DNA from 2 places in the Glutamicibacter sp. HZAU genome. Region 2 is predicted to be linked to the other one. Evidence: riboswitches for the same ligand, from Rfam matches in the RefSeq annotation. Region 2 holds a riboswitch; the other holds the start of a gene.
What was found. A riboswitch is a leader RNA that binds a small molecule or an ion and turns the genes downstream of it on or off. The one in region 2 is predicted to bind S-adenosylmethionine.
Positions count from the first base shown of each region.

Region 1: it holds a riboswitch for S-adenosylmethionine, as region 2 does, so the genes downstream of both, EKH49_RS11845 (acyl-CoA dehydrogenase family protein) here and EKH49_RS10075 (acyl-CoA dehydrogenase family protein) in region 2, are expected to answer to the same signal.

Region 1 covers NZ_SCKZ01000006.1:438,970-446,251, reverse strand. The annotation lists gene EKH49_RS11850 (acyl-CoA dehydrogenase family protein) at 1-999, opposite strand, end outside; gene EKH49_RS11845 (acyl-CoA dehydrogenase family protein) at 1,025-2,251, opposite strand; SAM riboswitch class I at 2,300-2,390, opposite strand; gene EKH49_RS11840 (SdpI family protein) at 2,607-2,963, shown strand; gene EKH49_RS11835 (GntP family permease) at 3,057-4,418, opposite strand; gene EKH49_RS11830 (CdaR family transcriptional regulator) at 4,711-5,772, opposite strand; gene EKH49_RS11825 (ABC transporter permease) at 6,134-7,282, shown strand, end outside.
Region 2 covers NZ_SCKZ01000006.1:73,939-81,220, forward strand. The annotation lists gene ggt (gamma-glutamyltransferase) at 70-1,893, shown strand; gene EKH49_RS10070 (LLM class flavin-dependent oxidoreductase) at 1,978-3,381, opposite strand; gene EKH49_RS10075 (acyl-CoA dehydrogenase family protein) at 3,440-4,771, opposite strand; SAM riboswitch class I at 4,787-4,878, opposite strand; SAM riboswitch class I at 5,146-5,248, shown strand; gene EKH49_RS10080 (ABC transporter ATP-binding protein) at 5,254-6,069, shown strand; gene EKH49_RS10085 (aliphatic sulfonate ABC transporter substrate-binding protein) at 6,154-7,176, shown strand; gene EKH49_RS10090 (ABC transporter permease) at 7,183-7,282, shown strand, end outside.

The DNA.
Region 1 (7,282 bases), 370 kb from region 2:
GCTGGCCAACTCGGCCGCATCATTGGCCGCTTCGTCCTCTTCTGCGCTCGCCTGGCCGGTGTGCAGCGCCAGCGCTGTTTCGTAGGCTCCCTGCAACGCCACCGAAACGCGTTGAACCGTTGCCGCGGCGGCGAAGGATGCAGCGGAGACCTCGCCGATCACCTGCAGCAGCTGCGGGTCTTCGGCCGCCACATTGGCTGCGGCATGGCTGAAGGTCCGCTTGCGCGCCTTCAGCTCGGCGGCGAAGTCCCGTTCTGCCGCTTTGGCGGAGCCGGCCAGGACCGCCAGCAGCACCTGCTGGTAGAACGCGGTCTGGTACTTGAAACGGGTATCGAAGTCGATCAGGTCCTCCTCGGCCACCACCGCATCGGTGAAGGTGGAGGTTCCGGTACCCGTGGTGCGCTGGCCGAAGCCATCCCAGTCATCGGCCAGCTCGACACCGGGCTGGTGGCGGTTGACCGCGGCGATCACGCGCTTGCCGGTGTCGGTGCGCTCGGCATAGGTGTCCAGCCAGTCAGCGAAAATTGAGCCGGTGGAATAGTACTTGGTTCCATTGATCTTGAAGCCGCCCTCGCCGTCCGGGGTGACCTTGGTGATCACGTCCCCGACCTTCACGGTTCCAACCTCGGTCCACGAGTTGCCCACCAGTTCTCCGGCGGCGAAGCGGGCCAGCCACTTGTCGCGCCCCGGGCCTTCGGCGGCCACCAGCCGATCCTCGACGAAGGCGAAGTGCGCGCGCAGCGCCTGGGCGATATTGGAATCAGCGGCCGCAAGATCCACGAACAGCTCGAAGAGCTCAGGCAGGGTCGCCCCGGCCCCGCCGTGCGATTCCGGAACCCGGACGGCGCCGAAGCCGGCGGCCGCCAGGTCGGCCACCGCTTGGTAGGGCAATTCTCCGGTGCGGTCGCGTTCGGCAGCGCCCTGCGCGATGTCCGCGAAGAGCGGGGCAAAACGGGCTTTGAGCCCTGCAAGCCGAGTGCCAGTTGCAAGTACAGTCATCGTTGAATCCAATCCGTTCGAAATTCTAGGTGTAGAGCGAGAGCGGCTGGGATTCTCCGCGCAGGAAGTACGCGCCGACCTCGATCTTCTTGTAGTCCACCGGGTCATGCAGCGAGTGGGTACGCACGTTGCGCCAATACAAATCCAGGCCCACCGAGCTCGCGGTCGAGGATGATCCGGTCACTTCGAAGATCCGGTTCGCCACCTCGACGCCCACCTCGGTGGAGACCACCTTGGCTTCGGCGATTTCCACTGCCAGCGCGGCCCGCTCGGGCTGGGTGACGTCCCCGGCCTTGGACAGCAGCGCATCGAATTTCCGGCCGAGTTTCTCGGTCAGTGCAGCCACTGCGGCGGTGCGGGCCTTGAGCTCCCCGACGGTGCGCTGGAAAATCGGGTCTTGGGCGTAGGTGTCGGCCTGCGAGAACAGCCAGGCATTCTTGCGGCCCAGCAGGATCTGCTTGCCGCGCTGCAGCGCTCCTTCGGCGATGCCCAGGTAGAAGTTGGCGAATGCCAGCTGGATCCCCGGGGTGAGCAAGGTGGACACTGGTTCGTCGGTGACGAAACCGAGCAAGTCCTCGGCTTCAAGCCTGACGTTGTGGTACTTCAGCGAGTTCGAGGCGCTGAGCCGCTGGCCCAGGTAGTCCCAGTCGTCAACGATTTCCAGTCCTTCGATGTCGCGCGGCAGCACGAAGGCGAGAATCTGCCCGTCGTATTCCCCGCCCTGGACCAGTGCGTTGATGACGATGACCTCGCCAACACCGGAACCGGTGGAGAACCGCTTGGCCCCGTTCAGCCGGTACCCATCCCCTTCGACGCTCAGCGTCAGATCCGGGTCAACCGGATTAACCGAATCGCCCCAGAGCCAGCCGCCTTCCACGGTGCGTAGCCACCACTTGCCTTGCGCCTCCGCCGGAGCATAGAAGGCAATGCTGGACTGATTGATGTAGTGGTAGGCCAGTAGTTGCGCGATGGAGCCATCGGCCGCGGCCAGGATGCGGACCACCTCGAAGGCGGTTTCCCAGTGGGCTCCTGCTCCGCCGTATTCCGCAGGCACCAGGAGGTTCAGCAAGCCGGCCTCGCGCAGCAGCTGCACTTCGGCGAATGGCTGCTGGTTCTTGCGGTCGCGTTCCAGGGCGTCCTTGGCGAGCGTGCCTCCCACCTGTTGGGCAACTGCGCGCCACTGTTCCAGCTCGGTTTCGCTGGCGTTCCCGTAGTAGGGAACTCGGCGTAGTCCAGTGCTTTGTACGGTCATCTTCTTCTCCCTTGCGTTGCAGGTTCCGAAGGACGCAGGATCCCTGCGATTCCATCGATCCTGGCGTTAGCACTACCTGCCGGATGCAGGCTTACTGCGGCGTCGCGGAGCCAGGTCTCTCAGCCGCTCTGGATGGGTTGTGCTCCGAGTCAACCACTGCCGGCAGCAGTCTTGGAAGGGCACTGTCATACGAGGGAACGGCAGGACAAAATACGTCATCTTCGAGCCTCCTGCCTGCCTGATCGATGGCAGCGCGGCCTTCGTATGACACTTGCATGACGAAATCTGAACTCGGGAACTGCTCTGCCTCCGAATAGGATGGCTGTTCACGGCGAATAGTCAGAACAGGTGGAACGTGGATCCAGCAGGCGTCATCCCCTTCATGCTCGGGTTGATGGGCATCACTGTGGTGCCAGCGTTCCTCGCACCCATGGCCCGGGATGGAAAGCTCGCGCGCAATGCGTCCATCGGCATCAAGACGCGCCATACCTTGGCCAGCGACGAGGCCTGGCTGGCAGGGCATCGGCGGGCTGCGCCGCTGATGGCCGCGGCTACCTGGGCCGGCTGGGCCATGCTGGCCGGTGCAACGATTCTCTGCGTGCTGGGCCAGTTCGGTTTCGCCTTCGCCACAACCGGGGCCGGCTATCTCGCCGTCATCACGTTGCTGATGATCTCGGCCGCAAAAGCGAACAGGGCCGCGCGAGGCGTCTAGCCGGCATAGCCCGGCCAGTCTGCGGCCGCATAAAGAAACGGATCGCACCATCGGCAGATGGTGCGATCCGTTGTTTACTTGGCCAGCATCCTGCTACAGCAGTACGGCTCCCAGGAGCAGTACCGTCAGGAAGGCGGCGGTACCCTGGATGGCGGTCGCCACGCTCAAGGTCTTGTATGCGGTAATTACCGGAATGCGGCTGAGCTGCGAAACGACCCAGAAGTACGAGTCGTTGGCGTGCGAGACAACCATCGCACCGGCACCGACGGCCAGTACCGTGAGCACCATGCCCAGTTCCGAGCCCAGGCCCAAGGAGCCGAGCATCGGCGCGACCAGCGCGGAGGTGGTCACCATGGACACGGTGGAGGAACCCTGCGCGGACTTCAGCGCAGCGGCGATCAGGAACGGCACCGCCAGGCCCAAGCCCAGGCCGCTGAGCGAATCCGAAAGAATTGTGGTCAGATCCGAGGCCGCCAGCACCGCGCCGAAACCGGCACCGGCGCCGGTGATCAGCAAGATCGGGGCAGCGGTGCGCACGGCTTCATGCATCTGCTCGTTGAAGACCGACAGCTTGCTGTCGCCGCTGAGCAGGAAGGTTGAGGAGATCAAGCCGAAAATCAGCGCGATCACCGGAGTACCGATGAAGGAAAGGATTTCCAGGGCGATGCCCTCGCCGAACGGGAGCGAAGGCAGCTTCGCAATGGAGGCGGCGCAGATCAGCACGAGCGGAACCAGGATCGGCATGAAGGCCAACGCCGGGTGGGGCAATTTGCCGAAGCTTGCGCGCAGCTGCTCGTAGTCGAGTTCGGAGAGGTCGTCTTCGCCTTCACTGGGCAGCGGAGTCCACTTGGACTTGTTGAAACGGCTGGCGTAGGCCAAGCCGGCCAGCGCCGAGATGGCGGCAACTGGCAAGCCGACTGCGATGATCAGGCCCAGGTTGTCGGCAACGCCGATGCTCTCGGCTGCGGCCAGCGGTCCCGGAGTCGGAGGCACCATGGTGTGGGTTGCGTACAGGCCGGTCATCAATGCGATGGATGTCGCCAGCGCGGAAACTCCGGTGCGCAGGGTGATGGCTTTGCGCAGCGAGTTGAGCACCACGTACCCGGAGTCGCAGAAGACGGGAATGGAAACGATGTAGCCGATGATTGAGAGCGTCAGGTTGGGGAACCGCGTGCCCAGCACCTTGATCAGCGCATCTGCCATGGAGATCGCGGCGCCGGATTTCTCCAGGATGACGCCAATCATTGTTCCGAACAGGATCACCAGACCGATGTTGCCCATGGTGCTGCCGAAGGCCGTGGTGACCGTCGAGGCCACATCGGCCAACGGAATCCGGTAGGCGAAAGCGGCCAAGATGGCGGCGCCAATGAGGGCGAGGAATGGGCTGATCTTCAAGCGTGCCGTGACCATCACGATGGCCACGACAAGGATCAGCAGAACAAGCAGTTCATACACGGCGGGTTGGCTCCTTTGCCAATAACGGTAGTGCTCTGCGCCTGGCCCACGGCGGCAGAATCGGCGGACCAGCTCTGTCGGCAAAGCTGCTCAAGGCTTTGCCCGTTGGGCTAGATGCCTCCGTGCCGCCACGGAATTCGGGCGCAAAGATCGATCATCCTGCCAATATTAGGAAAAGCTGCCCCGGATGCCTATGGGCACACGACCATATTTGCCTGATTCTGGTCGGGGTAAATGTGTGCAAATATCCCGCTACTGCCACAACTGTCACCCGCACCCCCGTTCCCGGGTCCTAGAAAATATGCAGCTGCCCCAAGGCCACTCGCGCGTAAATCGCATGCTGGAGTTTCAGGGACTCGCTGGACTGCCGAATGTCCACACCACTGATCTGGCTGATCCGCTCAAGCCGTTGCACCAAGGTGTTGCGGTGAATATGCAGATCCGTGGCAGCCTGGCTCATCGATGCAGCCGTCGACACCACCAAGAGGGTTTTGGCCTGTTCCTCATTGAGCTGTTGCGCCGGGGCAGCCGCATGTTCCAGGCTGCGCGCTGGGGTGCGGGCGATAGCCACGGCAATTTCCCGGCTCCACATTCGGCGTTGGGCGTAGCGCGGCACGAGTGGCGGATAGCCCAGCAGCGCCCGCAGCGCCTCGGTTTCAGCCATGAGGTCCGCTGCCGTTTCCACCGGCATGGAGACGAGGAAACGCTCCTCATCCATGCGCTCTTCAGCGAAAGCGGGCTCGTGGGTGGCGCGTAGCCTCCAGTACGCACCGGAAAGGCTGATCCAAGACGTGCGATGGTGTTCCTTGGCCGGTTCTTCGAGCAAAGGATCCTCGACGCTTCGCGGGAGCCATGCTTCGATGCACTTGGGCCCGCGCAAGCCGTGGGCCGCCAGCGAGCGGTCGATGACTTCGGGGGCAACGCGGCCTGCGATCAGCGCAGAAATGATGTCTCGGGCCTCGGTCTCGCGGCGCGCACTGCGCGAGTGCTCGTAGTCCTGGGCGAAGAGCAATTGCACCGTCAAGGCAATCAGGCCGGCCAGCGGCTCCACCTCATGCGGAGCACCGGTCACGCCAACAACTCCGCACAGCTGGCCGTTCAGCGTCAGAGGGACATTGACCCCTGGCAGGGTTCCCGCGGAACCGTCAGCCTGGCTGACCCGGATGATGGCGTTGCGACTGATTGCCTCGGCGCTGCCGTCGTGGTGGGTGCCGATTCGCGCGGCATCGGTCGAAGCGATGATGACCCCGTGAGCATTCATGATGTTCACGTTGCGGTTGATGGTCGGAGCAATCGTGTCGACAACTTTCTGCGCCAATGCGCTGGCCAGCCGCGGTTGCTCCTTTTCGCTCATGAGCTCATCCTATCGGCTAGGGAGTGCACAAACATGAAACATAAGCGCACACAAGCAATCAAGGTTCCGGGCTGACAGCAACAGTTACTCGAAGCATCATCAATAAACCACCCGCAGTCACAGCCATGTGATCGCCATCACCAGCCAAGGGAACTGATGCGCCGCGGTAAAGCTAAAAAATTTTCCAAGTCAGAAAATACATTTATTGCTTGACAGTGCATTAGATCACACGCAATATGTTTATAAGCTTTCGGCCAAACAGCATCTCGGATATTTGTTGCGCTTGCCCGGATAGAAGACATGGGGAGTAGAAGTTGTGAGAAAAATCAGGTCGTCCGGGGCATTGCTAGCCCTCTTTCTCTTGTTTATCTGCGCTTTCTTCGGTTATCCGCTGGCAATGCTCATTTACGGCACTTTCCGCAGCGGACAACCGGGCACCGAAGGCTCGTTCGGCCTCGCCGGCATCGTCGATGCCTACGGTGATCCCGCGACATGGGAGACCCTGTGGGCCTCGGTCATCTATGCCGTTGCGGTGCAGTCCATTGGCATCATTGGCGGATTCATCTTTGCTTGGATTTCCATGCGGACCAAGACTCCTGCCGGCAAGGCCATCACCCCCGTCATGGTCACCATTTTTGCCATACCGACGCTTTTCTTCGCGATCAGCTGGGGCATGATGACCTCGCCTACCGGTTTGCTGACCCAATTCTTCGGTGTCTCCGCAGACGGCTCGCCACGCCTGGATGCGTATTCCTGGGCCGGTTTGATCATCGTCAGCGGGCTGAAGGCAATTTCGGTGATGTACCTATTGCTGCTCGGTCCGGTTCGTGCGCTGAACCGTTCGCTCGAAGAAGCCGCACTGCTCTCTGGTGCCAACCGTGTCCGGCTCTTCCTGGATGTAAACATCCCGATTCTGCTGCCGACCCTGTCCGGTCTGGCCATCCTCGGATTCGTTAACTCCCTAGGCCAGCTGGATGTCGCCCTGATCCTCGGCGTTCCAGCGGCAATCTATGTCTTCCCTACTCAGATTTATGATTTCCTGGCGACGACGCCCATCCGCTACGACTCGGCCAGCGCGTTGGCACTGTTGCTGATCGCCGTCATCTACATTCTGGTGGCCATCCGCTCCAAGGCCATCGGCAACCGCAACTTCATCACTGTGACCGGCAAAGCCTTCCGCATTGAGAAGGAAGAGATCGGCCGTTGGAAATGGGTCGGCTTCAGCCTGTTCATCGGATACGTCGGTGTCGCACTGGTGCTTCCGCTGCTCCAGCTGATCATCGGCTCCTTCCAACCGGTGCTGGGAGTTGCCGGCTTCACTTTCAAGCACTACATCGGACTGTTCGAGTCCTCGAAAGTCGTCCGGGCACTGGAAAATACCTTGATCATGGGTGTTGTCGGCGGGCTCCTCGCAACAATCCTGGCCGTGTTGATTACCTATGTCGCCCTGCGTAGCAAGAGCCGCTGGGCACAGGTGCCAGAACTCATCGTCTGGGCCGTGGTCGCGGTG
Region 2 (7,282 bases):
GCTCGCTGGGAGAGCCCGCTCCCGTAAATTTGCGCATACTTCATCCCCACCTGAAGAGGAGATCAGAGTATGCCACGAGCACGTTTGAGGCCAGTTGCCTGCGCTGCAGCCATCGCCTTGGGCCTGGGAGCTTTCTCGGCTGTCCCGGCGAGCGCGGATCCACGCCACACCGAAAAAGTCCCGACGGCCATCGGAACCGGAGGCGCGGTGTCTTCGGTGGACCCGGAGGCCACCGCCGCCGGCATCGAAGTCCTGCGCAAGGGAGGCAACGCCGTGGATGCGGCTGTGGCCACCGCGGCGGCGCTGGGCGTCACCGAACCCTACAGCGCAGGCATTGGCGGTGGCGGATACTTCCTCTACTACGATGCACAGTCGGGAAAGGTCAGCACGATCGATGGTCGCGAAACCGCCCCGGCAGGCATGGCCAAAGATGCATTCATCGATCCTGAAACCGGCGAGCCGTACAACTTCACCCCGGAACTGGTTACCAGCGGCGTGGCAGTCGGCGTGCCCGGAACCTTGGCCACATGGCAACGCGCCCTGGACAATTGGGGTTCGCAGAACCTGAAGCAGGTCCTGCGGCCGGCAACCAAAATCGCTTCCCGCGGCTTTGCCATTGATGAGACGTTCCGCGAGCAGACCTTGGACAACAAGGAACGGTTCGCCGCGTTTCCTGCCACGAGCGAATTGTTCTTGCCCGGCGGGGATGCTCCCCAGGTCGGGACCATCTTCAGGAATCCGGATCTGGCGGACACCTACCGGATGCTGGCCAAGCAAGGCCTCGACGGGTTCTATGCGGGAGACTTGGCCGCCGAGATCGCCCAGACGGTGCAGGCACCGCCAAAGAGCGCAGATACCGGCCTCCCGGTTCCCGCGGGGCAGCTGTCCACCGCCGATCTGGCCGGCTACGAAGTGGTTGAGCAGGAACCCACGCAAGTGGATTACCGGGGCTACGATGTCTTCTGCATGGCTCCATCTTCCAGCGGAGGAACCACCATCGGCGAATCGCTGAACATCCTGGGCCAGTTCGACGTGGCGGCCATGGACGAAGCCGATGCGTTGCACCATTATTTCGAGGCAACTGCTCTTGCCTACGCTGATCGCGGCAAGTTCGTCGGCGACCCGGCTTTCGCCGATGTTCCGACCCAGACCCTGACCGACAAGCTGTTCGGTGCGGATCGGGCGTGCGCCATCAATCCGGACCAGGCCGCGGCCAAGCCGGTCGCTCCCGGCGATATCGAGAACTATGATGGCCAGTGCCCGGCTGCCACCAGCGAGCCGGTTGAAGAGCGGGACACGGAAAACATCTCCACCACCCACCTGTCGGTGGTGGATCGCTGGGGCAACGTCGTTTCCTACACGTTGACCATCGAGCAGACCGGCGGCTCGGGCATGGTGGTTCCCGGCCGCGGATTCCTGCTGAACAATGAGCTGACCGATTTTTCCACGGTCTATGATCCGCAGGATCCGAACCGCATCGAGCCGGGCAAGCGCCCGCGCTCCTCGATGGCGCCCACCATTGTCCTGCAGGAGGGCGAACCGGTGCTGGCCATCGGTTCCCCGGGCGGTTCAACCATCATCACCACGGTGCTGCAGACCCTCGTGAACCGCATCGACTTGGGCATGAGCATCAGCGAAGCCATCGCCGCGCCGCGGGCATCTCAGCGCAATACGGCCGCGGTCACCGCCGAACCCGAGTTCATCGAAACCTATGGTCCTGCGCTTGAGGCCTTTGGCCACAAGCTCACGCCGGCTGGCGATTCCTTCACCCCGCAGGCTGAAATCGGCGCCGTCGAAGCCGTGGAGATCGCGGCCGATGGCACGCTCACGGCAGCGGCCGAGCCCACCAGGCGCGGCGGCGGTTCGGCCATGGTGCTGGAGCCGATCAAGTAGGCACGCAGTGAAAACGGCGGCCTGCGGCAACATTCTTGCGAAGTTGCCGCAGGCCGCCGCCGATTGCGCTATCTAGCCGGATGCTCAGGCCTGCGCGGCCATCCGGTTGACGATCTTGTACTTGGCTGCACGGTGGGTGTCCTTCACCCGGTCGCCGGCGCCGAACAGCTTGTTGCGCAACGTGCCCTCGGTGTACTCGGTCTTGTAGACCCCGCGGGCCTGCAGCTCGGGAACCACGTACTCGACGATGTCCTCGAAGGTGCCAGGGGTGACAGCATAGGCGAGGTTGAAGCCGTCCACGTCGGTGTATTCCACCCAGTCGATGAGCTTCTCGGCAACCTCGGCACCCGAGCCGACGGAGACCGGGCCGAAGCCGCCCACGCCGATCCATTCGGCCAGCTGGCGGATGGTCCATGGCTTTCCGGTATCGCCGCTGGCCTTCTTAAAGGTTTCCACCGAGGACTGGATGGCGTTGGACTTCACGTCATCGCCAATGACATCGTCCGGTCCGTAGACAGACATGTCGATGCCGGTCCAGCCCGACAGCAGCGCCAGCGAGCCCTCGGTATCCACGTAGGAACGGTAGTCCTCGAACTTCGCCTGGGCCAGTTCCGAGGTTTCGGCGGTGATGATGGTCTGCATGGCGAAGACCTTGATGTCGTAGCGGCCGCGGCCAGCCGCTTCAGCGGCATCGCGGATCTTGGTGACAGCTTCCTTGAGCAGTTCGCGGGTTGGGCAGGTGACGAAGATGGCTTCGGCGTTCGACGCGGCGAATTCGGTGCCGCGCTTGGAGGCGCCGGCCTGGTAGATCACCGGGGTGCGCTGCTTCGACGGCTCGGTGATGGCGATGCCCGGGACCTTGAAGTACTTGCCTTCGTGCTCAATCGGGTGCACCTTGGCCGGATCGGTGTAGATGCCGGTTTCCTTGTTGTTCTGCACCGCGTCGTCTTCCCACGAGCCTTCGAGCAGCTTGTAGACCACTTCGAGGTACTCATCGGCGTGGTTGTAGCGCTCGTCGTGCTCCATCTGGTCTTCCTGGCCCATATTGCGGGCAGCCGATGGCAGGTACCCGGTGACCACGTTCCAGCCGACGCGGCCGTTGGTCAGGTGGTCCAGGGTGGCCAGGCGGCGGGCGAAGGCGTACGGGTGCTCATAGGCGGTACCCGCGGTGACGCCGAAGCCGAGGTTCTCGGTCACGGCGGCCATGGCCGAGACCAGCATCATCGGGTCGTTGACCGGCGCCTGGGCGCCGGAGGTCAGCGGGGTGATGTTGTTGCCCTTGTACACGTCGTAGGTGCCCAGCACATCGGCGAGGAACAGGCCGTCGAACTTGCCCTTCTCCAGCACCTTGGCCAGGTGCGTCCAGTAGCCCAGGGTGTTGTAGGTCGAGGCCTTGTCCTCCGGGTGGCGCCACAGGCCTGGCGACTGGTGCACCACGCAGTTCATGTCGAATGCGTTGAATAGGATCTCGCGCTTGTTCTCGCTCATGCCTTTGCCCCCATTAGGTCGATATTCATGGAAAGTTCCTGGTTTGCGTCGCGGGCTCTCAGGCCCGCTGGGTCGAATCTTCGCCGGTGACGGACAGCCGCTGCGGCTGGACGCCGTTGATCTCGTAGTCCCCGACGATGCGCGCCTTGTAGATCGCCGGGTTGTGCGTGGCGATGGTGCGCGCATTGCGCCAGTGCCGGTCAAGGTTGCAGCCGCTTCTCGTGGACGAGGCCCCCAGCCCGTCGAAGAGCTTGCTCGTTACGCCGATGGCCAGCGGCTGCACCACGGTTTGCGCACGGTTGGCTGCCAGCTCGCAGACCGCGTAGCGTTCCTCGTCGTTCAGTCCCGGATCGCCCAGGGCCGCTTCGACTTCGAGTACCGCGCCGATCACCACCGAGTCGGCGGCGAAGGATTCCGCGGACACCTCCCCCACCAGCTGCAGGACCTGGGGTTCCTGGTATACCGGCACCCCGGTTCCGGTGGTGAAGATGCGGGTGCGTGCCTGCACCGCGCTGCGCAGGTCGTTCAGCGCGGCGCGGGCGATGCCTGCCTGCACGGACATGAGCACCAGCTGGAAGATCGCCGCTTCGGAGTCATTGCGCTGCTGCGGCATGAAGCAGTCCACCGGGACCTGATGGAATTCGGTGGTGCCGGTTCCGGTCAGGCCCTGGCCGAATCCGTCCCAGTCATCGAGGATCTTGACGCCGCTGCGCTGGGTGGACACCACCGCGATCTGGCGTCCGGCAAGCTCAGGGTGGGCCACCGCAACAGTGGTCCAGTCGGCAAAGATGGTGCCGGTGCAGTAGTACTTCTCGCCGTCGACTACCCAGCGCCCGTCCACGAAGCTGGCCTTCGTATTCAAGGTGCCCAGGGCGTTGCCGCCGCGCTCGGTGTAGGCGTTGCCGACAATCTGCCCGGCGGCGATGCGGGCCACCCACTTCTTGCGCAGCGCCTCGTCTTCCAGTGCCAGCACATTCTCGACAAAAGCGATATGCGCGCGCCACAGCTGGCCTACATGGGAGTCGGCCTCGGAGAGCTCGATGAGCAGGCGGAAGACATCCACCAGCCGCGCACCGTAGCCGCCGTCGGCCACGGGAAGGCGCAGCGCGCCGAAGCGCTCGCGGTTCAGCAGGCCTACCTGCTCGAAGGGAAGCACGCGGTTCAGGTCGCGGTCCTTGGCGGTCGCGGCGATCTGGGCGAAGACCGGGCGGAAGATTTCGGCCAGCCGGTCGTACTGCTCATCCGCACCGGGACCGGGAGTGATCTTCAGCAGCTGCCGCGTGGGCAGCTGCTCCTCGAACTCGTCCAGTTCCAGAGCGCTGGCTTGCGAAGGATCACTGAGCTGGTTGAAGTCCAGCCCTGGGGCATTCGGTGATTCGCCAATAGGCATCAGGGTTCTCAATTCTTTCCATCGGTCCTGGCAGTAGCACCGTCCCGCTCTTCGGGTGGTTGCTGCGGCGTCGTGGAGCCAGATCTCTCAGCCGCTCTGGATGGGTCGTGATTCATTTGTAACGGTAATAATCCGGCGCTTCCAAGCCGCGAAGTCATATTTCGCCTCAGATTTGGAAGGGCCTATGCTCAAATCCCACAGCCTAATCCCCGTCCCATCGAAGATGAGTTGCAAGGATTGGCATGCTGTCGATCAAACCGGTCCTAGGTAAAATAAATAACGAAATTTCTGGGCAATGTGACGCAGGTGTCGAAGATTTTTTCATGTTACGCAAGATTTGCGTCCAAATCGTTCGACTCGCTGTAATAGAGGGGTAACCATCCCGAGCGGCCGAGAGATCTGGCTCTTTGACGCCGCAGCAACCACCTTCGGAGCTCTGGCTCCGCAGGCCGGTGCTACCGCCAGGACCGATGGAGATTGATATGGCTCTTACCATTGCAGCGCCCGAGGCAACTTCAACCACCTCAACCGCACTGGACGTCCAATTCAGCAACGTGTCGCGGACCTTCACCACAAAGAAGGAAAGCCGCACCGTGCTGGCCGACATCAACTTGCACATTCCAGCCGGCCAAGTCCTCGCGATCCTAGGCGCCAGCGGCTGCGGAAAATCCACGCTGCTGCGTTCGGTCTCCGGGTTGGACCACCCCTCCACCGGTGACATCCGCACAGGCACCCACGAGGTCAACGGCATCAACGAGCTATGCGCCGTTGCTTTCCAGGAACCACGGCTGCTGCCGTGGCGATCGGTGCGCGAGAACATTGCGCTGGGTCTGGCCCCAGGAACCGAGAAGGCCTCTGGCGACGCGCTGATTGATGAGCTGATCGAGCTGACCGGGCTGAGCCATGCAGCCAGCCTGCGCCCGCGGGAGATTTCCGGCGGCATGGCCCAGCGTGTTTCGCTGGCTCGCGCGCTGGCCCGCCGCCCGGGCGTATTGCTTCTCGATGAGCCCTTCGGCGCACTCGATGCCCTGACCCGCCTGAAGATGCAGGATTTGCTGCTCTCAATTCACGCATCATTCCCCACCACGGTACTCATGGTGACCCATGACGTGGACGAGGCTTTGACCTTGGCTGACCGCGTTATCGTCTTGGGACGCAGCACCGGGAACGGCGCGGCTGGTGTCATCGAAGACCTAGCGATCTCCGCCGGGCAACCGCGCCGGCACACGGACGAGAAGTTCGTTGCCGATCGCCTGCACCTGCTGCGCCTGCTCGGCGTCGACCCAACCAACCATTAATCCAGGGAACGCATTGGATCCTCGGCGATCCTTGCTCTTTGCCCTATCGTCCATCCGCTTGCACGCATAATTCTAGGATTCTCCATGCTCTTGAACCGCTTCTCCCGCCGCACCGCTCTGTCCGCCGCCGCTTTGCTCATGGGCGCAGTTGCCCTGACCGGCTGCGCTGGCGAAAACGCTACTGCCGACTCCGGTGATCAGACCTTGTCCATCGACTTTGCCACGTACAACCCGCTGAGCCTGGTGCTCAAGGAAAAGGGGTGGCTGGATGCGGCCGCCAAGGAACAGGGCGTTGACGTCGAGTGGATCCAGTCCGCAGGTTCCAACAAGGCCAATGAGGCGCTTCGCGCCGGTGCGATTGACGTCGGTTCCACCGCCGGTTCCGCAGCGTTGCTGAACCGTTCCAACGGTGCACCAATCAAGACCGTCGCCCTGTACTCCCAGCCGGAATGGGCAGCCCTGGTAGTGGACAAGGATTCAAAGATCGAATCCGTTGAAGACCTGGCAGGGAAGACCGTGGCCGCCACCAAGGGCACCGATCCATACTTCTTCCTGCTCCAGGCTCTGGACACCGCGGGACTGAGCGAAGACGACATCAAGCTGCAGAACCTGCAGCATGCCGATGGCCGCACCGCACTGGTCAACGGTTCGGTCGATGCCTGGAGCGGACTGGATCCAATCATGGCAGCCGCCGAAGAAGACGGCGCGCAGCTGGTTTACCGGAACCTGGACTTCAACACCTACGGTGCGCTGAACGCTCGCGAAGACTTCATCAAGCAGAGCCCCGAACTGGCCCAGCTCGTGGTCGACGCCTATGAGAAGGCTCGCGGCTGGGCGGCCGAAAACCCTGGGGAAACCGCTGAGATCCTGGCCGACGTTGCAGGGCTCGAACCAGAAGTTGCCAAGACCGTGATCGAGGAACGCTCCAATCTGGACGTTCCGGCGGTTCCCGACGCCAAATTCACCGGAGTGCTGAGCAACATTGGCCCCACCCTGGTCGCCAGCGGCGATGTTTCCAAGCAGGAATCCGTAGATGAAGCACTAGCAACCCTCGTTGACGACCAGTTTGCCCTCAAGGCAGATGCAACGAAGATCTCCGGAGAGTAAACAGCGATGAGCACCGCAAACGCGGCTGATACCCGCGAAAATCCGACACCTGCCAAGCACAAGACAGGCATCGCCGCAACGATCCTGCGCGCACCCAAATGGTTGC